DNA from 4 places in the Modestobacter sp. SYSU DS0511 genome. Region 4 is predicted to be linked to each of the others. Evidence: riboswitches for the same ligand, from Rfam matches in the RefSeq annotation. Region 4 holds a riboswitch; each other region holds the start of a gene.
The links. A riboswitch is a leader RNA that binds a small molecule or an ion and turns the genes downstream of it on or off. The one in region 4 is predicted to bind cyclic di-AMP.
Positions count from the first base shown of each region.

Region 1 (5,439 bases), on a different contig from region 4:
CGCTGCCGTCGGCCAAGCGGAGCCTGGTCACCCCGCGCTGGCCGCGCATCCCGACCCGGCCGCGGCCGGAGACCGCCGGCGACCCGCTGGCCAGCGACGCGCTCACCCTGGCCCGCTGGGTGGCCGAGCTGCTGACCGCCTGGGACCGGATCGAAAAGGAGCGGCTCACCCGCCCCTTCCTCGCCCCTCGCGGCGGCGAGGCCACCCGGGCGCTGCCGCCCGGCTGGCCGACCGTCGGCCGCCTGGCGCAGGCAGCCTGAACGCCGCTGGCCCGGATCCCGCACCATCGAGGTTTGGGTCACACGCGGGAGGCGGGTAGGTCCCAGGGCGGACGATGCAGTCGACGCGAGGAGATCTCGCCATGGGTCAGACAGTCGCCGACGTCCTGTTGAACCGCCTCTCCGAATGGGAGGTGGACAAGGTCTTCGCCTACCCCGGCGACGGGATCAACGGGATCCTCGCGTCGTTCGGCGAGCAGGACGACCTCCAGTTCATCCAGTCCCGCCACGAGGAGATGTCCGCCTTCGAGGCGGTCGGTTACGCCAAGTTCACCGGCCGCGTCGGGGTCTGCATGGCCACCTCCGGTCCGGGCGCCATCCACCTGCTGAACGGGCTGTACGACGCCAAGCTCGACCACGTCCCGGTCGTCGCGATCGTCGGGCAGACCGACCGCAGCGCCATGGGTGGTTCGTACCAGCAGGAGGTCGACCTCCTGTCGCTGTTCAAGGACGTCGCGCACCACTACGTGCACGAGGTGAACGTCCCGGAGCAGCTGCCCAACGTCATCGACCGCGCGATCCGCACCGCGCTGGCCGAGCACGCCCCGACCGCGGTGATCATCCCGGCCGACGTGCAGGAGCTGGAGTACAGCCCGCCGACGCACGAGCACAAGATGGTGCCCTCGAGCCGTGGGCGCACCTCGTCCCCGACGGTGGTGCCGGACGACGCCTCGCTGCGGGCGGCGGCCGACCTGCTGAACTCCGGCAGCAAGGTCGCCATGCTGGTCGGTCAGGGTGCCCGTGGCGCCCGGGCCGAGGTCGTCGAGGTCGCCGACCTGCTCGGCGCCGGCGTCGCCAAGGCGCTGCTGGGCAAGGACGTGCTCCCCGATGACCTGCCCTTCGTCACCGGCTCGATCGGGCTGCTGGGCACCCGCCCGACCTGGGAGATGATGAAGGACTGCGACACGCTGCTGACGGTGGGCTCGAACCTGCCCTACAGCGAGTTCTTTCCGGAGTACGACCAGGCCCGCGGCGTGCAGATCGACCACGACGCCAAGTTCATCGGGATGCGGTACCCGTACGAGCTCAACCTCGTCGGCGATGCGGCCACCACGCTGCGCGCGCTCATCCCGCTGCTGGAGCGCAAGCAGGACCGGTCCTGGCGCGAGGGCATCGAGGACGGCATCCGCCGCTGGTGGGAGATCATGGAGAAGCGGGCGAACACCGACGCCGATCCGGTCAACCCGATGCGGCTGTTCTCCGAGCTGAACGGCCGGCTGCCCGGCAACGCCATCATCACCGCCGACTCCGGCTCCGCCGCCAACTGGTACGCCCGGCACCTGCGCTTCGGCCCGGACAACCGCGGCTCACTGTCCGGCACCCTGGCCACCATGGGCCCGGGCGTGCCGTACGGAATCGGCGCCAAGTTCGGCCACCCCGACCGACCGGTCATCGCCTTCGCCGGTGACGGCGCCATGCAGATGAACGGCCTGGCCGAGCTGCTCACGATCGCCCACTACTGGCAGGAGTGGCGCGACCCGCGCCTGGTGGTCGCGGTGCTGCACAACAACGACCTCAACCAGGTCACCTGGGAGATGCGGGCGATGGGCGGGGCGCCGAAGTTCGCCGACTCGCAGACGCTGCCCGAGGTCTCCTACGCCGACTTCGCCGCCGGGCTGGGCTTCGAGGCGATCACGGTCGACGACCCGGAGCAGGTCGGCCCGGCCTGGGACTGTGCGCTGGCTGCCGGCCGGCCGGCGCTGCTCGACGTGCACGTCGACGCCGACGTTCCGCCGATCCCGCCGCACGCGACGCTCGAGCAGATGACCGACACCGCGAAGTCGCTGCTCAAGGGCGACGAGGACGCCTGGGGCGTGGTCAAGCAGGGCACCAAGAACAAGATGCAGGAGTTCCTGCCCAACCGGAGCTGACCATGTCGACCGCACACCTCCCATCGCCGACCGTCCGGCCGTGGGACGGGGCGGACGACTCCCGGGTCGACGTGTCGGCGCTGGACGCTGACCTGCGCCGGCGCGTCGACGGCGAGGTCCGGTTCGACGCCGGCACCCGCGCTGCCTACTCGACCGACGCGTCCAACTACCGGGTCCCGCCGCTGGGCGTGGTCGAACCGCGCACGGTCGACGCCGCCGTCGAGGCCGCGGCGGTCTGCCGGGAACACGGCGTCCCGTTGCTGTCCCGGGGCGGCGGCACCAGCCTGTCCGGGCAGACGACGAACGCCGCCGTCGTCCTGGACTGGAGCCGGTACTGCCACCGGCTGGAGTCCCTCGACATCGACGGACGCCGGTGCGTGGTGGAGCCCGGCCTGGGGCTGACCCTGCGCGCCGGTGAGCTCGACGACCTCCGGGTCGGCTGACCGCCGGACCCGAGACCGGACGCGCGACGAGCGCGCTCCGGACCAGCAGGAACGACAGACGGGAGGACGAGATGAAGACGCAGGAGTTCGTGTCCGCGGTGCAGCAGTCGGCCCGGATCCCCGATCACGAGCACGCCGAGCAGGCCGTCCGGGCCACCCTGACCGTGCTCGGGCAGCGGTTGTCGACCGAGGCGAAGGACCTGGCCGCCCAGCTGCCGCCCGAGCTCGCCTCGGCGATGCCCACCGACGGGTCGGTCGAGCGCTTCGGCCTGACCGAGTTCTACGGCCGTGTCGCCGAACTCGAGGGGCAGGGCTGCACCCCGGAGCAGGCGCGGCAGCACGCGCGTGCGGTCACCGCCGGGCTCCGCGAGGCGGTGGGCGCCGAGTACCTGCACGTGCTCGACCAGCTCCCCGACGACTACGGCGACCTCACGCACACCGAGAACGCGCACCACTGACGGCCTGCCGCCCCTCCGGGTCGCCGTGGCGACCCGGAGGGGCGGAACTCAGACCAGCCGACGCGCGGTGTTGTAGCCCCACATGTCGATGCTGGCGACGCGGACCACGTCACCGGCGCTGGGGGCGTGGACCATCAGCCCGTCGCCCAGGTAGATGCCCACGTGCCCGACGGGGGAGTAGTAGAAGACCAGGTCACCGGGCTGCAGGTGCGCCCGGTCGACGTGCACGCCCATCGTGGACTGCATCCGCGACGAGTGCGGCAGGTCGACGCCGGCCGCCCGGAAGGCGAACTGGGTCAGGCCCGAGCAGTCGTAGACGTTCGGACCGGCCCCGGCCCACACGTAGGCCTTGCCGAGCTGGGCCATCGCGGTGTCGATGACCACCTGGGCGGCGGAGGTCGGTGCGGCCGCGGCCGCGACCGGCGCGGCGATCGGAGCCGGGGCCGGGGCCGGCGGGGCGGCGCCCCCGGCGTTGGCCTGGGCGGCGAGCGGGGTGAGCACCACGCCGGCGCCGGTGAGCAACGCGATCAGCGCGCCCTTGGCCGCCGAGCGGGTGGAACGACGAGCAGAGGTGGTGCGCAGGGCCGTCATGGAACGACGAGTTCTCCTTGTTCTCCTCAACCGCCTACCGAGTTAGCTGACGGGTTCGGGCGGGGAACTCGCCCGGCACGGCCACACGTGCGTGCGGCCGAGCTTCACCCCAGAACTGCGGTGGGTCCCCGGTCCGGGCGACGGCTGCAGCATGCGCGGCCGACGTCCGGTTCGGCGGTGCCGTCCGGGTGTCACCAGGTGCGGTGACGGTCGGACCCGGTCGGCCGCGACGACGCTAGGTGGCGATCTGGTGGTCCGCAGCCGCCGTCGTCGGCCGGATCCGGACGGTCTCCGACTGCGACTCGCCGTCGTGACCGTGGCAAACGTGAAGCTGTCCCCGGCGTGTCTCGGGACGTTGCGAACTGATGAATGGACGGCGCGTGACGACGCTTCGTGTTCACGACCTAACCAGCTGGCGAACGGCCCGACCCTTGGGAGATGGCTCGGTCGTGAGCGGTCGGGCCGCTGCCGTCAAGGGGGTTGTCTGACCTGTGGACAGGCGTTTGACCTGCTGGTTCGGGTGGTGGTGAGGCGCCGATCGCAGTAGTATTCGAACGTACGTTCGAATGACGGGGAGGTGTCCGTGAGCGACTCGATGACGCTGGACCCCCTTGCGCCGAACGTGGTCGCGGAGCTGTCCCCGGATGACCTGGAGGGGCTGTTCGGGTCGCCGTTGCAGTCGGCGTTGGACGCGCTGGCGGCCGAGGACCTGCACGCGTTCGGCGATGGTGAGCTGCTGGACAGGGTGGGCGAGCTGGTGCGGCTGCAGAACCGGGTGGCGGCGGAGCTGGCCCGCACGGTGCGGCATGCCGAGCTCGCGCAGGCCGTCGAGCGCGACGGGTTGGCGTCGATGCGGTCGTGGCTGATCGGGCACCGGTGGTTGTCGGCGGGCGAGGCGTCGCGGGTGGTGCGGGCCGGCCGGGTGTTGGAGCACCTGCCGGCGCTGGCTGCGGGGTTCGCTGCCGGGGAGGTCACCGCCGCGCAGGTCGACGTCGTGGCGAGCGCGGTGGGGGAACCGGAGCGGGCGCGTGCTCAGGAGCAGGGGATCGACCTGGGCGCGTTCGACACCGCGTGGGCGGATGTGGCTCGGGAGGCGCCGCACGCCTCGCTCGGGGTGGCGGTGCGGGCGTTCATCGAGGCGCTGGACCCCGACGGGCCCGAGCCTGACCCCACGGAGGGGCGGCGGCTGTCGATGGCCAAGCACGCTGACGGCAGCGTCACCGGCCGGTTCGACCTGGACGCGGTGGGTGGGGAGAAGCTGCAGGCGGCGATCGAGTCGATCGTGCAGGCCAACCGGCCCAAGGGCGACACCCGCACCCGCGCGCAGCAGCAGGCTGATGCGTTCGTGCAGCTCTGCGACAACCAGCTCGCCTCCGGTGGCCTGCCGACGCTGCGGACGGTGAAGCCGCACGTGGTGCTGCAGCTGGACCTGGACGATGCAGTCGATCCGGCCACTGGCCCCGGCGCCGCGCAGACCGGGTTCGGTGCCAGCATCTCCGCCGCCCGTGCCCGCTGGCTGGCCTGCGACGGGAGCATCTCCCGGATCGTGATGGGCCCCGACGGCACCCCGCTGGACCTGGGGCGGAACCACCGGGTCGTCACCCCCGGACTCCGCAAGGCGGTGGAACGGCGGGACAAGGGGTGTGTGTTCACCGGCTGCGGTGCCCCGACCTGGTGGTGCGATGTGCACCACCTGATCCACTGGCTGCACGGCGGCGAGACGTCGTTGACCAACTCCGCTCTGCTGTGCGAACGGCATCACACGAAGGTCCACCACGGCTTCCGGGTCGAGCGGCAA
Region 1 is NZ_JBJGZY010000041.1:25,474-30,912, reverse strand. Features, by position in the region: gene ACI783_RS16950 (hypothetical protein) at 1-260, shown strand, start outside; gene ACI783_RS16945 (thiamine pyrophosphate-requiring protein) at 362-2,149, shown strand; gene ACI783_RS16940 (FAD-binding oxidoreductase) at 2,152-2,592, shown strand; gene ACI783_RS16935 (DUF2267 domain-containing protein) at 2,664-3,050, shown strand; gene ACI783_RS16930 (C40 family peptidase) at 3,099-3,641, opposite strand; cyclic di-AMP (ydaO/yuaA leader) riboswitch at 3,659-3,803, opposite strand; gene ACI783_RS16925 (DUF222 domain-containing protein) at 4,225-5,439, shown strand, end outside.
Region 1: linked by a shared signal. The riboswitch ahead of ACI783_RS16930 (C40 family peptidase) and the one ahead of ACI783_RS08525 (NlpC/P60 family protein) in region 4 are both predicted to bind cyclic di-AMP.

Region 2 (5,439 bases), on a different contig from region 4:
AGACCGCCGAGCCGCCCCGAAGTCATCGGTGCCCGCAGTCCCTCGCCACGGCCCCCGGCTCCTACCCCCGGGCGGGCCGGTGCTGCGCGGGAACGCTCTCCAGGGGGGCGTCGGCGACCTGGTCGACGCCCAGGTACCGCTCGAAGCCGGGCGGGACGACGACGTCGTCCCGGCACAGGTCGGCCACCGACTCCCGTCCCAGGCCGACCATCGCCGAGCCGAGGCCGTCGCGCAGCACGTCGAGCACGTTCTCCACGCCGGCCTGCCCGTTGGCTGCCAGGCCCCAGAGGTAGGCGCGCCCGATCATCACGGCCTTCGCTCCGAGGGCGAGGGCCTTGGCGACGTCGCCGCCGCGCCGGATGCCGCCGTCCAGCAGCACCTCGACCTGGTCGCCGACGGCCTCGGCGATCGCCGGCAGGGCGCGGACGGAGGCCGGGGTGCCGTCGAGGTTGTTGCCACCGTGGTTGGAGACGGAGATGGCGCTGACCCCGGCGTCGACGGCCCGCCGGGCGTCGTCGACGCGCATCACGCCCTTGAGCATGAACGGCCGGTCATCGCCCCACAGCTCCCGGAGCCAGGCGACGTCGTCCCAGGTCGGCATGGGCGACTGCATCCACATGCCGTAGGCCTCGAAGAAGGTGGGCGCCGGGTCGCCGGGGTTGGCGACCATGTTCGGCACGGTGAGGTCGGGCAGCTTCTTGGTCTTGGCGAAGTCCCACAGCCAGCTGGGCTTGAGGGCCACCTGGGGGGCGTACCGCCGCACCGCCTCGAGGTTGATGCGCTCGGGGATGAACGGGCTGCCCCAGTCGCGGCCGTAGGAGAACGACCAGTCCAGCGTGGCGATCAACCCGGCCGCCCCGGCCCGCCGGGCGCGCTCGACCTTGGCGGCCATCAGGTCGCGGTCGCCGACCCAGTAGAGCTGGAAGAAGGTCTGCGGGTTGGCGGCGATGACCTCCTCCATCGGCTTGCTGGCCATCGAGGAGAGCCCGATCGCGGTGCCGCGGGCGGCCGCGGCCCGCGCGACGGCGACCTCGCCGTCGGGGTGCACCGCCTGCACCCCGGTCGGGCTGATCAGCACCGGCAGCGCGATGTCCTGGCCCATGACGCGAGTGGCCGTCTGCCGGCCGTTGGCCAGCCCGGCGGTGTGCGGGGCGAAGCCCAGCTCGGCGAAGGCGGCCAGGTTGTCGTCGACGGTCAGCCCGCGCTCGGAGCCGGCGACCAGCGCCCCGTACACGCCCTTCGGCAACCGGCGCTTGGCCCGCCGCTGCGCCTCGGCCACCGTCTCGAACCACGCGTTCGCCATCTGCGCACTCCCCTGCTGCTCGGACCGGAGGACGCCGTCGTCCCCCGCTGCCCGCGGCCGCAGCCGCTGGCACTCAGTGCCACCGTAGCGGGGTGAAGTGGCCTGGGACACAACCCTTCCGCCTCCCGGACACCGGCCGCCGCGGCGCGCGACCCGGCGGGCGGGAACAGGGCGGGTCAGCCGGCCCGGATCGCCGAGACGTCGAACTCCACCTGGATCCGGTCGCTGACCAGGACACCACCGGTCTCCAGGACCGCGTTCCAGGTGAGCTCCCAGTCGCTGCGCTTGATCGCCAGCGCCCCCTCGAAGCCGACCCGCGTGTTGCCGAAGGGGTCCAGGGCCGAGCCGGTCAGGGTGAAGTCGATCTCGACGGTGCGGGTGACGTCCTTGATGGTCAGGTCGCCGGTGACCCGGTAGACCTCGTCGTCGACCTGGCGCACCGCGGTCGAGTCGAAGCGCATCTCCGGGAACCGCTCGACGTCCAGGAAGTCCGGCGAGCGCAGGTGCGCGTCGCGGTCGGGGGCGCCGGTGTCGATGCTGGCGGTGCGGATGCGCAACGACACGGTGCTGGCACCCGGGTCGGCGGTGTCGAGATGGGCGGTGCCGGCGAACTCGGTGAACGCGCCGCGCACCGTCGTCACCATCGCGTGCCGCGCCCGCACGCCGATGCGGGTGTGCGCGGCGTCGACGACGTAGTCGCCGGTCACGTCGGCCAACGCGGCCGTCGCGGCGTCGAAGTCCGAGGCCGCGGGCTCGGGTGCCCGGTGCTTGCCCACGGTTCAGCCCTCCTGGTCGGGGTGGTCCACCCGGTGATCCTGACCGATGGGGGTGACATTCGGGCAGGGCGGTGACGTGCTGGGCACGCGAGGAGGGGCCGCCCGGTGCGAGCGGCCCCTCCTCGTCGGTGCTGGTTCGTTCAGGAGCAGGTCGATCAGATCAGTACCAGCCGGCGGACTGCGACTGCGACCACGCGCCGCACGGCGAGCCGTACCGGTTGTTGATGTAGATCAGGCCCGCGTCGATCTGACGATAGCCGTCGGAGGTCTTGGCGATCCCGGTGCCCTTCCAGGTGGAGTCCAGGAACTGCGCGATCCCATAGGCGGTGCTGCGCGGGTTCTGCGCGTTGGGGTTCCAGCCGCTCTCCTTGCCCCACAGCTTCTCCAGGCAGGAGAACTGACCGGCGTCCCCGCTCAGCTGGGACAGCGCGTAGCTCTGGAAGGAGCCGGCCGGCGCGGCGGGGGCCGGGGCGGGGGCAGGCGCACCGCCACCGGAGGACCGGGAGCCGGACTGCGACCGCGGGGCTGCAGCCGCAGCCGCCTGCTCGGCCTGGCGCGCCTCCTCGGCCTGGCGCGCCGCTTCGGCCTGGCGCGCCTCCTCAGCCTTGCGCGCCTCTTCCGCGAGCCGCGCCTCCTCGGCCAGCCGCGCCTCCTCGGCCAGCCGGGCCTCCTCGGCCAGCCGCGCTTCCTCCGCGGCGACAGCGGCGGCCTGCGCCTGCTGGGCGGCGGCCTCGGCCTCCTGGCGCTGGCTGCGGTCGGCCGCGAGCGCCCCGAGCCGGTCGCCGACCTGCCCCTCGGCGACGACGGTGCTGGCGTGCTGGGCGGTGAGGCCCAGCTGGGTGGCGATGCTCACCGGCTCGGGCGCCGCCGTGGCCTGCGCGCCGGTCTGCCCGCTCACGACGACGTTCACCACGACCGCGCCGACCGCGGCGGCGGCCAGGTACATCGCCGGACGGCGCAGGCCGGCCGGGGGCGCCAGGCGGCGGGCACGGCGGGAGGTCTCCTCCCCGGCGACGGGGAGGACCGTGGTGGGCAGTTCTCCGTCGGCCGGCAGGTCGTGGCCGGCGTGGTCGTGCGGGGTGGCGCGTGGGGACATGAAGGAGGGGGCTCCGGGCTCTTCCGTGGCCGCCTACCGGGTTAGCTGACGGATTCGGGCGGGAAGGCGCCCTACCCGGCCGGGCACGTGCCCGGGCGGGATTCACCCCAGTGCTTCGGTGGGTCCCCGGATCGCTGCGGACAGCGACTCGGCGGCATCCGGCGCGGGCTCCCCGAGTGGGGACGTGACGTCCGGCCGGACCTGTCCACGGTAAGGCGCTTTACGACCTCGTGACAATGCTCCGCCGGCAGTTCGTCGGGATGCGCCACGGCGCCCCTGGTCAGCGCGGTGTGATCCGTCCCGCAGGCCGCACCGGTCGCACGCGGCTCAGGGCAGGCGCCAGACCGTCGTCCGGCGGACCTCCCCGCCGTCGGCGTCCGGGACGTCGTGGGTGGCGGCCGGCAGCAGCCCTTCCTGCGGCAGGTAGGCGCGGCCCGGGTCCCCGAGCAGGACGGTGGCGCCGCGCAGCCAGTGGGTGCCCAGGTACGGCAGCACCCGGGCGGTCATCTCCCGGTCGTAGCAGACGTCGCCGGCCAGCACGACGTCCACGTCCGGCCCGTCCTCGCCCAGCACGTCGCCCACCACCTCGATGCCGGTGACCCCGTTGAGCTCGGCGTTGAGCGCGACCGCGGCGTGCGAGTACGGGTCGACGTCGCTGGCGACGACCTGCGCCGCCCCGGCGAGCCGCGCAGCCACGGCGACCAGGCCGCTCCCGGCACCGAGGTCCAGCACCCGCTTGCCGGCGACGAGGTCCGGCGTGTCCAGGACGTACCGGGCCAGGGCCTGGCCGCCCGGCCAGGCCGCGGCCCAGAACGGCGGGTCCTGGCCGGCGCCGCCGGCCTCGGTCTCCATCGCCTCCCACAGGGCGACGACGTCGTCGGCGACGTGCAGCTGCACCTCGGGCACCAGGGTGGGCCGCTCGACCCGGGTGTGGGCCTGCAGGAAGGACGGCGGGACGCGATCGGGGGCGGGCACCCGGACAGTGGACACCCACGGGCCCGGCCGCGACCCGCCGGGGTGGTCAGTCCTCGCGGTCGCTCCGGACCACGGTGACGGGGCAGGGCGCGTGCCGGGTGACCTGGTCGCTGGTCGAGCCCAGCAGCAGGCCGGCGAAGCCACCGCGGCCGCGGGCACCCACCACCAGGAGATCGGCCTGCCGGGCGGCGGCGATGAGCGCCTTCACCGGTGCGGTGTGCGCGACGTGGCAGGTGACGCCCGTAGCGCGGTCCTGGCCGAGCGCCGCCACGACGTCGGCCTCCAGGTCGGCCTGAACCGCCTTCTCGTAGTCGCTCACCGGCGGGACGTACCCCGGCGACCAGCTGGCCGGCTGGGGCGCGGTGGCGATCCGCCAGGCACGGACGACGTGCAGCGGCCACCCGGCCCGCTCGGCCAGGCCGGCCGCCCACACGAGCGCCTCCTGGGCGCACCCGGAGCCGTCGTGGCCGACGACGACCCCGCCCCCGACCGCCCCGGTCGACGACTCCGCGGGCGCCGCGTCCCCAGCAGCGTTGCCCATCACCTCGTCGACCTCCGCCGCGAGCGCGTCCCGCGTGCCGTCCTGCTCGGTCACCGTGTCCTCCTGTCCGTGCCCTGCCGTCCCATGACCCTCACCGACGACCGGGCTGCTCGCGCCCAGCCTGGACCACCGGACCCCCGACCGCACAGGGCCGGAGGTCCCGGACCCGCCGACGCCGGCACCGGCCCCCCCCAGCCAGCCGTCGGCGTCCGGTTCGGCGGTGTCCGCCACGAGGGACGGCGCTCCGGCGGGGGCTTCGGATCGCGCCGACGGCGGACCTGCTCTTGACTCGTCATCGAGGCCGGCGCGCGCCGGCCAGTCGATCGAGGGAACGGAGGAACGGCGCCCATGGAGCACTTCACCATCGCCACCGTCGCCGAGCAGAGTGCCGACTTCCGCCGCGTGCTGTGGACCGGCGAACACACCCAGCTGGTGATCATGACGATCCCGCCGGGTGGGGAGATCGGCGAGGAGGTGCACGACGTCGACCAGATCCTGACCTTCGTCAGCGGCACCGCGAAGGCCAAGGTCGGCGGCCAGGAGAAGAAGGTGGCGCAGGGCGACCTGGTGGTCGTGCCGGCCGGCAAGAAGCACAACTTCGTCAACGACGGCGTCAACCCCCTGGTGCTCTACACCGTCTACGGGCCGCCGGAGCACGCGGACAAGGCCGTGCACAAGACGAAGGAGGAGGCCGACGCGCTCGAGGAGGCCGGCAAGGACGAGCCGCCGTCGAACGACTGATGCCCTC
Region 2 is NZ_JBJGZY010000026.1:6,625-12,063, reverse strand. Features, by position in the region: gene mftD (pre-mycofactocin synthase MftD) at 62-1,303, opposite strand; gene ACI783_RS13660 (YceI family protein) at 1,480-2,079, opposite strand; gene ACI783_RS13655 (aggregation-promoting factor C-terminal-like domain-containing protein) at 2,240-3,175, opposite strand; cyclic di-AMP (ydaO/yuaA leader) riboswitch at 3,191-3,339, opposite strand; gene ACI783_RS13650 (class I SAM-dependent methyltransferase) at 3,503-4,150, opposite strand; gene ACI783_RS13645 (universal stress protein) at 4,197-4,745, opposite strand; gene ACI783_RS13640 (cupin domain-containing protein) at 5,040-5,432, shown strand.
Region 2: linked by a shared signal. The riboswitch ahead of ACI783_RS13655 (aggregation-promoting factor C-terminal-like domain-containing protein) and the one ahead of ACI783_RS08525 (NlpC/P60 family protein) in region 4 are both predicted to bind cyclic di-AMP.

Region 3 (5,439 bases), on a different contig from region 4:
GTCCGGCCCGGCTCAGGGAGCCGAGGTGCCGGTACCGGCGGTCCCGGTCCCCGGCGGGACCGTCCCCCCGGAGGCGCCGGAACCCCCGTCGGTGCTCGGCGCGATGGCGATCCTGCGGATCGGCGGCTTCCTCGTCCTCTACCTCAACGCCGCGGCGGTCTTCCTGGGCGTCATGGCGCAGGCGATCGCCCGCAGCTGGCTGGCCTTCGAGCTGACCGGGTCGAACGCCGCCCTGGGCGGGGTCCTGCTGGCGTTCGGCGTGGCGCTGCTGGTGGCCACGCCGTGGGGTGGCGTGGCGGCCGACCGGCTGCCCAAACGACTGGTGCTGCAGATCTCGGTGCTCCTGCTGGCGGTGTCGAGCGCCTGGATCGGGCTGGCCGTCGTCCTCGACGTCATCGCCTACTGGATGCTGCTCGGCGCGGGCGTGCTGCAGGCCGTGGGCTTCGCGCTGTTCAACCCGGCCCGGATGGCGTTTCTGACCGAGCTGGTGCCCCGTGGGTCGGTGCCGCAGGCGGTCTCGCTGCTCCTGGTCAACGCCGAGGTGAACCGGGTGGTCGGCCCAGCGCTGGCCGGCGTGGTCATCGGGGCGTTCACCTGGGGCATCGAGGCGATCTTCCTGTTCAGCGCGGCGCTGGCGGCCGTCGGGGTTCTCCTCACCACCGCCCTCCCCGCCGGGCGGCGGCGGGGGGATGCCTCCGGACGCTCCCCGCTCGGGGAGCTCGCCGACGGGGTGCGCTACGTCCGGCGGCACCCCGAGCTCAGCGCCCTGGTGTGGTGCGGCATCGGCGTCGCCATGATGGGGCTGCCGTACCTGGCGTTCATGCCGACCATCTCCAGCGACCTGTTCGGCCTCGGCTCGGTCGGCTACGGCGTGCTGGCAGCGACGTCCGCGGTCGGCGGGGTCGCGGCGGGCCTGCTGCTGGGCCGGCGCACCTCGTGGGTGCGGCAGACCCGGGTCCTGGTGGGGTCCGGCGCCGTCTTCGGCCTCGCCATCTGCGCGCTGGCGATCGCGCCCAACGCCTACGTCGCAGTGGTCGTGCTCCTCGCCGTCGGCGCGTCGATGCTCGGCTTCCAGACCACCAACCAGTCGCAGCTCATCGCCCTGTCGGACATGGAGTACCACGGGCGGGTGCAGGGGCTGATCATGCTCAGCTTCAGCGCGTTCGGCATCGCCGCACTCCCGCTGGGCCTGCTCGCCGACCTCATCGGCCTGCGGTGGACGCTGATCGGGATGGGCGCCGGCGTGCTCGCCTTCGTCGCCCTGTACGCGGTCCTCAGCCGGCGCCGGATGGCCGGCGCGAACCGGCTGCGCGACCTGGGCTGAGCTCCCGGCGCGCCGGAGTCCCGGTCCGCGCCGGGCGCGGGGTCAGCGCCAGTCGACGCCGGGCAGGGTGGCGCTCCACGACTCGGCGATCTGGCCGTCGGCGACCCGGTGCACCACCAGCCAGGTGACCACCGACGTCTGCCCGGTGTCCAGGTTGAGGCCGGTGGTGGTGGCCCGCGTCCAGATCCGGTCCTCGGCGGTCACCTGGTCGTCGACGGTGGTCGCGGGGTCGTGCAGCAGTTGCCAGGACTCGCGCACCTCGCGCTTGAACTGGGCACGGGTCAGCGACCGGGTACCGGCCGAGGAGTGCCGCACGTAGGGCTCGGCGATGAGCTCGTCGATCACCGTCAGGTCGCGCCGGTTCCACAGCCCGTCCCAGTAGCGCTGGACGATCGACATCAGTGCCTGCTGGTCCACGGGGCGATGCTAGGGCCGCCGCGCGGCGGAAGGCGCAGTCGCTCCCGGCGGAGACGTCCCGCTCGTTCGGCCCGGACCTGATGTCCGCGGCCGCGGCGGGTAGTGCCCGGAGAGCGTCGACCTACTGGAGGGGAAACGGACATGGGCCTCATCTCCGGACTCATCAAGGCCAACCTGCTCAAGCGACTGCTGAGCCGCTTCACCGGCGGTCGGCGGGCCTGATCGCCGATCCGGCGACCGCGCCCCGCCGCCGAGCGGCCCGGACGGCCCCGGCCGACCTCCTTCCCGAGGAGGACGGCCGGGGCCGTTCCCGTCTCCCCGCCGGTGGCCGGGCACCTGGACCGACCGCCGCCGACGCCCGCCGAGGTCGCCGTGGCACGCGCGCCGAGTGACTGCGGTGGGTCACGACATACCGACGGAAAGTAGGTCGAGTCTGCAACCAAACCCGTGAGCGGCCAGCGCCGCGCCGGTGCCCACCGCTGGCGTGCGGGCAGGTCGCGAGCGGCGGAAAGCGCAGGCCAGGCGCGTCCGGCGGCCGCCGAGGAGGTACGTCGGCGGCCTTGCGGCCCTCCCCGTTCCAGAGCCCGGTGGAGGCGACCGGGGGACTGCCGTGGCCGATCGCCGTCTGCCTACCGTGCGCTCGTCCACCGAATGCGGAGGACCCCGGATGGCGGCCCGCCGAACCTGCCCACCGTCACCGGACCAGACGACACGACGGGCAGGCGCGGGGGACCCACCTCGCAGCACCGGGCCTCCGGGCCCTGGGGTGAAGCCGCATCCGCGGCCGGGCAGCTCTCGCCCGAACCCGACAGCTAACTCCGCAGGCGGTGAGAGGCGCACATCCATGGCACAGCGACACCCGGGACGGAACCTCCGTCCCACCCGGCGCCCGAGCATGGCGTCCGTGACCCGTCCCGCCCTGACGGTCGTGGCAGCAGTGGCCGTCCCCCTCGCGGTGGCCGCCCCGGCGCACGCCGCGGAGCACACGGTCGCTCCTGGCGACACCCTCAGCACCCTCGCCGCGGCCCACGGCACCACGTGGCAGACCATCTACGCGGACAACGCCGGCAGAGTCGGCGCCGACCCGAACCGCCTGCGCGTCGGTCAGGTGCTCACCATCGGCGGCACCGGTGCGGCACCCGCGGCTCCGGCCGTGACCCCGCAGAGCGCGTCGGGGGAGTACGTCGTCCGGGCGGGCGACACGCTCGGCAGGATCGCGGCCGCCCACGGAATCACCTGGCAGCAGGCGTACGCGCTCAACCGGGAGGTCATCGGCGCGGACCCGAACACCCTGCGGGTCGGTCAGCGACTCGCGTTCGGCGGCGCGGTGGCTGCCGCGGCGCCTCGTATCGCGGAGCGGCCGGCCAGTCGGAGTGCCGACCGTGCCGCCCCAGCCGCTCCCGCGGCTCCCGCGGCTCCGGCGGCGAGTGCGGGCGCGTACGACGTGTGGGCTCCGCACGTCCGCCCCGTCGTCCAGGAGGTCGCCGAGCGGTTCGGCGTCGGGACGGTCGTGACCCGGCCCGGCCACAGCCCGACGCAGGACCTCGCGGCCGACTTCATGGTCCACACGGACCAGGCCAAGGGAGACGCCGTCACCCAGTACGTCATCGACAACGCCGCCCGGTTCCGGGTCGAGTACGTGATCTGGCAGCAGCGGATCTACCAGGTCCGTACGGGCACGTGGCAGGGCATGGCGGACCGGGGGTCGCCCACCGCCAACCACATGGACCACCCGCACGTGTCGTTCCTGCCCGGCTGACACCCGCCGTGGTGGCCCGCTGAGGCCGGACCGTCGACGAGGCGCCCCTGCCCGGCTGTGACCGGGCAGGGGCGTTCGTCCGACCCGGCGCCCGGCTGACGGTCCCCGCGGTGGGACCGGCTGCGCGGGTGATGCGAGGACCCGGCCGGCGCTCTCCCGGGCTCGGCACCCGGTTGCGGCCCGCGCCGTAGCAGCCCCCGCAGAGCGCGTGCCCGCTCAGCACCCCGGGATGACCGCCGACGACGTCGCTCCGGCGCGCCGCGCCCGGAGGCCGCCCGGCGCGCGTGGACGCACCCGGCGGGTGGCCCTCGCGCACGATGGTCGAGACCCGCGGTCGCACCGTCCCGACGCCCGATGTGCGTCCCGGACGTCGGTGGGAGCGCATCGGCGAGGATGGCCCGATGCCGAGCACACGAGCAGGCGGCGGCCCTGCCGACGGGCCCACGGCGCCACTGCGCTTCTGGGACCGGCATCCGCGCCTGGTGCTGGGGCTGAAGACGGCCGTGGCGGCCGCGCTCGCGTGGGCGCTGGCCACCCCCTCCCGGAGCCGCTCGCCGACTACCCCTTCTACGCCCCCCTCGGAGCCGTGGTCACGTCCGCGGTGACGCTGGCCGGATCGGTCCGCGAGTCGGCGGAGGTGACGCTGGCGCTCGTCGTGGGCGGGGTGCTCGGGATGGTGCTGACCGAGCTCCCGATGCCCGACGTGGTCGCACTCTCCGTTGCGGTAGGGTCGGCATGCTGCTCGGGACGTGGCGGCGGCTGGGCAACGCCGGCAGCTGGGTCCCGACCACGGCCTTGTTCGCGCTGGTCTTCGGGGGGAACGACCCGACCGGGTACGTCCTCGCGCTCGTCGGTCTGGTGCTGCTGGGCGCCCTGGTGGGGCTGGGGGTGACCGTGGCCTTCCCGCCCGTCCCTCTCGGCCCGGCCCAGACGGAGATGCACCGGCTGCGGGAGACGCTGGCGGGGCAGCTCGCCGACCTCGCCGACGGGCTGCAGCGGGACCACCCGCCGAGCCGGCACGAGTGGCGCGACCGGATGCGTGCGGTCGACCCGGTCCTCGACCAGATGCGCTCGGCGGTCCAGCAGGCCGGCGAGGCCCGGCGCGGCAACCGACGGGTGAGGAGGTACCAGTCGGACGCCGACCGGCTCTACGCGCAGGCGCGTGCTCTGGAGGGCCTGGCCCTCCTGATCGAGGACCTGACCCAGCTGATCGCCGACACGGAGGTCGCCGAGAACGACCGGGTGGCGCTGGGCCCCTCCCTCCGCCGGCCGGCGGCTGCGGCTCTGGCCCAGCTGGGCGAGGTGCTGCGCAGCATGAGCGGTCCGAGCGCGGACCCAGAGGACACCCGGAAGGGCTACGAGGCCCTGCACCGGTTGGTCGACGAGCTCCGGGCGGCTCGGCGGGAGACCGAGGACGATCTCTTCACCGCCAGCAGCATCGTCGAGGGCATTCGGCGGTGCCTGGCCGCAGTGGTGCCGCAGGAGCTCGCCGAGGACGAGGACCGAGCCCACCCGGTGGAACGCTGAGCGGGCCGCCCGAGGCCTGGCTCGCGCAGCAGCTCAGCCGGTCACTGGACGTGGCGGCCCGGCGAGTTGGCCGGCTCGTCGTCCCGGCGCCGCTGGGTGCTGACGGACAGCCGCTCCGTCCTGGGCCGCGGGCATCTCGCTGGCGGCGTTCTCCCACTTCCAGCACGTGACGACGTCCCACGCTTCAGCGCCCACCGCACAGAACGACGCCGGGCCCTCCGCAGGTCGCGGAGCGCCCTGCGCCCGTCCCTGGCCGGAGCCTGACCGCCCTGACGCAGCTGAGTGGTGCCCAGCGCGCAGGCGTCGGTCTGCACCGGCTCGCACGCTCCCAGCGCACGACCCGGCAGCGCCGAGACGTCGTCGCGGAGCCTCCGCCATCCGATCAGGCGCGGCCGAGGACCCAGAAGTTCTC
Region 3 is NZ_JBJGZY010000001.1:189,700-195,138, forward strand. Features, by position in the region: gene ACI783_RS00865 (MFS transporter) at 26-1,324, shown strand; gene ACI783_RS00870 (ester cyclase) at 1,367-1,741, opposite strand; cyclic di-AMP (ydaO/yuaA leader) riboswitch at 2,427-2,583, shown strand; gene ACI783_RS00875 (LysM peptidoglycan-binding domain-containing protein) at 2,646-3,500, shown strand; gene ACI783_RS00880 (hypothetical protein) at 4,236-5,027, shown strand; gene ACI783_RS00885 (hypothetical protein) at 5,410-5,439, opposite strand, start outside.
Region 3: linked by a shared signal. The riboswitch ahead of ACI783_RS00875 (LysM peptidoglycan-binding domain-containing protein) and the one ahead of ACI783_RS08525 (NlpC/P60 family protein) in region 4 are both predicted to bind cyclic di-AMP.

Region 4 (5,439 bases):
CGGGGATCAGCTCAGCGCCAGCCCCGCGCGTCCACCCCGCCGGGCACCGGCGCATCGGGGTCGTAGGGCGTGCGGGTGAAGACGAAGGTCGCCAGGTCCAGGTGGTCGGGGGCGATCCGCAGCGTCTCCCCCGCGTAGTAGCCGTCCAGGCCCACCCAGGTGCCGTCCGCCCGCGCGGTGAACCGGCTGGCCCGGCCGGGGCGGCCGGGCAGCGGGCCCAGGTGCAGCAGCCGGTCGCCCTGCGCCCGCAGCACGTGCGGGGCCGGCCCCCAGAACCACACGCCGAGGACGTCCAGCGGCACCGGCGGGGGCGCCGGCGTCCAGGCGTCGACGACGCGCGGCTCGGCCGCCCGGAGGTCGGCCAGCAGCCCGGGGACGAGCGGGTCCAGCCCGCTGGTGGTGTTGGCCAGCATCACCGCGCCCGCCTGCTCGGCCCGGTCGACGAACACCCCGGCGAGGAACCCGGGCATCGAGCCGCCGTGGCCGACCAGCGTCACCCCGTCGGCGCGCACCACCTGCAGACCCAGGCCGTACGCCGACCAGCCGGCCGCGGCGGAGTCGACCCCGGCCGGAACGGTCATCTCCTCCAGGGTGGCCGGGGAGACCACGTCGTCGGTGTCACCGAGCAGGAAGACCGCGAACCGCCCCAGGTCGGCCAGCGTGGCCCACAGCTGACCGGCCGCGGCCATCACCCCGGCGTCGTGCTCGGGTTCGGGCAGCACGACGTCGGCCCACGGGTGCACCGCGTGGCCCTGGGCGGCAGCGCCGCTGGGACGCGGGGTGGTGCGGGTCATGCCCAGGGGCAGCAGCACCTCGTCCCGGACGACGTCCGCCCACGGCCGGCCGCGGTGCCGGGCGACCAGCTCACCGAGCAGGCCGAAGCCGAGGTTGGAGTAGTGGAACCGCCGGGCGGCGCCGAGCACCACGTCGTCGTCGCTGAGCGGCAACTCGGCCAGCGATCCGCCGGGTACGCGCTCCCACCAGCCGCCCGGGCTCTCCGACCCCGCCCCGGCCAGGTGGGAGAGGAGCTGACCGACCGTGCGGTCACCCAGCGGGGTGCCCGGCAGGTGCTCGTCCAGCAGGTCGTCAAGGCCCAGGACGCCCTCGTCGCGCAGCCGCATCACCACCAGGGCGGTGACCGTCTTGCTGATCGAGCCGAGCCGGTACTGGACGTCGGTGTGCGGGTCGGCGACGTCCCCCCGCCCGGCCGACCAGGCGAGCCCGCCGCCCCGGACGACGCCGGCGACCAGGCTGGGGGCCCGTCCGTCGCGCTGCACGCGGGCGGTGCGGGCCAGCAGGGTGCGGGCGGTGGAGGGCAGCACTGGCTCGGCCATGCCGGGAGGCTAGCCAGCCCGGACGGCTGCGGTCTCCCCCACCGGCAGCCGGCCGGTGCGGCGGGCCCAGTGCTCGAACCAGAGGGTCACCAGCGGCGGCACCGAGGCGGCCAGCGCGAGGACGGTGGTGCCGAGGGACCAGCCGAGCACCCGCCAGGCGACGAGCGTCACCGCGACGTAGGCGATGAAGACCGCACCGTGCACCGGGCCGAACACCTGGACGCCGACCTCGGAGGTCTTCGGCACGTACTTGACGAACATCCCGGCGAGGAGCAGCACCCAGGACACCGCCTCGGCGACGGCGACGACGCGGAACGTGCGGGCGACGGGGGCGGGGGCGAGCAGTCGGGCAGCCACGACCGGGGACAACGAACCACCGGTGCCGCAGTCTCCCGGATGTGATGAAGACCCTCCTCCCCACCCTTCGCGAGCTCAGGGCGGGACCCGGGAGGGGCCATTGCACGACGCGGAGACGCCGGTGCCCCGGCCGCCGAGAGGCGACCGGGGCACCGGTGTTCGTGCTGGAGCGCTGGCGTCAGCCGGCGATGCGGCGCATCGCGGTGATCGGGCTGACCGCGTCGATGCTGGCGACCTTGACGACGTCGCCGGAGGTCGGCGCGTGCACCATCTGGCCGTTGCCGATGTAGATGCCGATGTGGCTGACCGGGCTGCGGAAGGCGATGAGGTCGCCCGGCTGCAGCTCTCCGCGGGAGACCGCACGACCCATGCTCGCCTGGGCCCGGCTGGAGTGCGGCAGGGAGATGCCGGCGGCGGCGTAGGCGTACTGCACCAGACCGGAGCAGTCGAACGACCCCGGGCCGGCGGCGGCCCAGACGTAGGGCTTGCCCTGCTGGGCCATGGCGGTGCTGACCGCGGTCGCCGCGGCACCGCTGGAGGCGACGACCGGGGCGGACGGGGCCTGGGCGGCCGGGGCTGCGGCGCGGGCGGCGTTGCCGCCCCCACCCGACCCGGAGCCGGAGCCCGATGCCTGCTCGGCCGCGGCGGCCTCAGCGGCGTGCCGCCGCTCGGCCTCGGCCCGGGAGGCGGCCTGCTCCGCGGCGGAGAGCCGCTCGTACATCGCCTGGTACTCGGCGATCTGCTTGTTCAGGTCGGTGCGCTGCTGCTCGACCCGGTCCAGCTGGGCCTGTGCCTCGGTGGCGGCGGCCTCGGCCGCGGCCTGGGCCTCGGTGGCCTGCTCGTCGGCCGCGACGGCCTCGCCCAGGATCCCGTTGTTGTGGTCGGCGATGGAGCCCAGCGTGCCGACGCGGTCCATCAGCTCGTCGGCGGACTCGCTGGTGAGCATCGCCTGCAGGGTGCTCAGCTGGTCGCCGGTGTAGGCGCTGCGGGCGACCTCCCGGACCCGGTCACGGGCGCCGGCCAGGGCGGCCTCGGCGGCCTCGACCTGGGCGGCGGCGGCGTCGACCTCGGCCTGCGTGGCCTCGAGCTCGACGCGGGCGTGGTTGAACTGCTCGGTGACGACCTCGAGGTCGTGCGCGCGCTCGGCGACCAGCGTGGCCGCCTCGGCGGAGGTGGTGGGCTCGGCCGCGGCGGGCGCGGGAGCCAGCAGGGTGGTGGCGACGAGCGCCCCGGCGGCGAAGAAGGTGACGACGGCCCGGCGGGAAGTGGACCCGCGGCGGGCAGGGTTGAGCGAACTCGCCATGTTCGGCGGGTGGTCCTTTCTTCCAACGTGCCGCCTACCGAGTTAGCTGACGGGTTCGGATGGGAAGACACCCGGCACGTGCGGTCCGATCGGGCCGCTCAGTGCTTCACCCCAGTGCTGCGGTGGGTCCCCGGTCCCCTGGCCCGCCGGAGTGCACGGGCCGCGGAGTTCGGCGGCGGTCTGGTCGGTCGCCACCGAGAGGTGGCTGAGGTGCCCGTCCGGACCGTCGCCCACCGTAAGGGCGTTATGGGCTCGTGACAAAGGTCCTTTGCGATTTTGTTGAGAAACTCCGTGGGTGTGCTGCGACACGCTCACCGAGCGTGACTGGCGCGCCGGGCCTGTGGGTCACCGCCGCCCACGGCCCCCCACCTCACCCGCGCCCGGGACGCCGACACGCGACCTGAACTGGGCGCCTGCATCCCGCACCGGACGGCGCGGTCGCCGGTCTCGAACCGCGCCCCTCAGCACCTTGCCGACCCCTTCCCGTCACGCTCCGCCAGCGGCTCCACACCCCGCGCCGCCACCGCATCAGGGGCTGGGTACTCCCCCGGCGTGGCGGTCGCCGGCCCTGGCCCGGGGACCTGGTAGAGGGAGCCGGAGCACGGCGCGCCAGGATGACCGGGTGCCGACCCTCGCCACCGCCCCCTGGGACGACCCGGACGTCGTCGCGCTGACCGCCGCCCAGCAGGTCGAGCTGCGCGCCCGCTACGACGGCGCCGGCGAACCCGGGGTGCCCCCGTCCGCCGCCGACGTCGCGGTGGTGCTGCTCGCCCGCGACGACGACGGCACCCCGATCGGCTGCGGCGCGCTGCGCCCGCTGGGGCCGGACGAGGCGGAGATCAAGCGGATGTACGTCGTCCCCGGCGCCCGTGGGCGAGGGGTGTCCAGGCTGCTGCTCGCCGGGCTGGAGACCGAGGCGGTGACCCGCGGGTGGACGACGGTGCGGCTGGAGACCGGCGTCCGGCAGCCGGAGGCGATCGCGCTGTACCGGTCGACGGGCTACCGGCCGGTCGAGGCGTTCGGGCACTACGTCGGCGCCGACGACCCGCACGCGGTCTTCCTCGCCCGGGAGCTGGCGTGAGCACCGCGGCCCGCTACGACGCGGTCGTCGTCGGGGGTGGGCACAACGGGCTGGTCGCCGCCGCCTACCTGGCGCGCGCCGGGTGGTCGGTGCTCGTGCTCGAGCAGCGGGACGTGCTCGGCGGCGCCGCCATCAGCCAGCACGTGTTCCCCGGCGTCGACGTCCGGCTCTCGGCGTACTCCTACCTGGTCAGCCTGCTGCCCGACCGGATCGTCACCGACCTGGGCCTGCCGCTGGACCTGCGGGACCGCGCGGTCGCGTCCTGGACGCCGCTGCGCCGCCACGGCCGGCACCGGAGCCTGCTGGTCGAGCGGGACGAGGGGCCGGCGACGGCGGCGTCCTTCCGCGCGCTCACCGGCGGGGACGCCGAGCTGGCCGGCTGGCAGCGGTTCTACGGCCGGCTGGCCACCCTGGCCGAGGACCTGGCGCCCACGTTCACCGAGCCGCTGCCCAGCGAGGCGGAGCTCGCCGGCCGGCTGCGCGACCCGGGCATCTGGCGCGACCTGCGCGAGCGTCCGCTGGCCGACGTCGTCGCCGACCACCTGTCCGACGACGACGTGCGCGGCATCGTCCTCACCGACGGCCTGATCGGCACCTTCGCCGACGTGCACGCGGCCGACGGGCTGGCCGGGCGCTGCTTCCTCTACCACCTGGTCGGCAACGGCACCGGCCGCTGGCGGGTGCCGGTGGGCGGCATGGGCGCGGTCAGCGGCGCGATCGCCACCGCCGCCCGCGCGGCGGGCGCCCGGCTGGTCACCCGGGCCACCGCCACCGCGATCGAGGCCCGCGCCGACGGGGTCACGGTGCACTGGACCGACGACGAGGGGACGGCGCACGCGGCCGACGCCGGGCACGTGGTGGGCGGCGCCGCGCCGGCCGTGCTCGACGAGCTGCTCGGCGCGCCGGCCACGCCACGGCCCTCGGGCTCGCAGCTCAAGGTCAACATGGTGCTGCGGCGGCTGCCCGGGCTGCGCTCCGGGGACGACCCGCACCGGGTGTTCAGCGGGACCGTGCACGTCGACGAGTCCGCGTCGGCCATCGACGCCGCCTACGCCCAGGCCGCCGCCGGGCGGCTGCCCGACGTCGTCCCGTTCGAGGTGTACTGCCACTCGCTGACCGACCCGTCGATCACCGGGGCGACCGGGCTGCACACGCTGACCCTCTTCGGGCTGCACACCCCGGCCGAGCTCTACGCGACCGACCCGGTGGGCACCCGCGAGGAGGCGGTGCGCCGGGTGGTCGCGCAGCTCGACGACCACCTCACCGAACCGCTGGCCGACTGCCTGGCCACCGACGCCGAGGGCCGGCCGTGCCTGCAGGCGGCCTCACCCCTGGACGTCGAGGCCGCGCTGGCGATGCCGGGC
Region 4 is NZ_JBJGZY010000013.1:16,793-22,231, reverse strand. Features, by position in the region: gene ACI783_RS08535 (serine hydrolase domain-containing protein) at 12-1,334, opposite strand; gene ACI783_RS08530 (DUF3817 domain-containing protein) at 1,344-1,691, opposite strand; gene ACI783_RS08525 (NlpC/P60 family protein) at 1,870-2,994, opposite strand; cyclic di-AMP (ydaO/yuaA leader) riboswitch at 3,010-3,179, opposite strand; gene ACI783_RS08520 (GNAT family N-acetyltransferase) at 3,617-4,075, shown strand; gene ACI783_RS08515 (phytoene desaturase family protein) at 4,072-5,439, shown strand, end outside.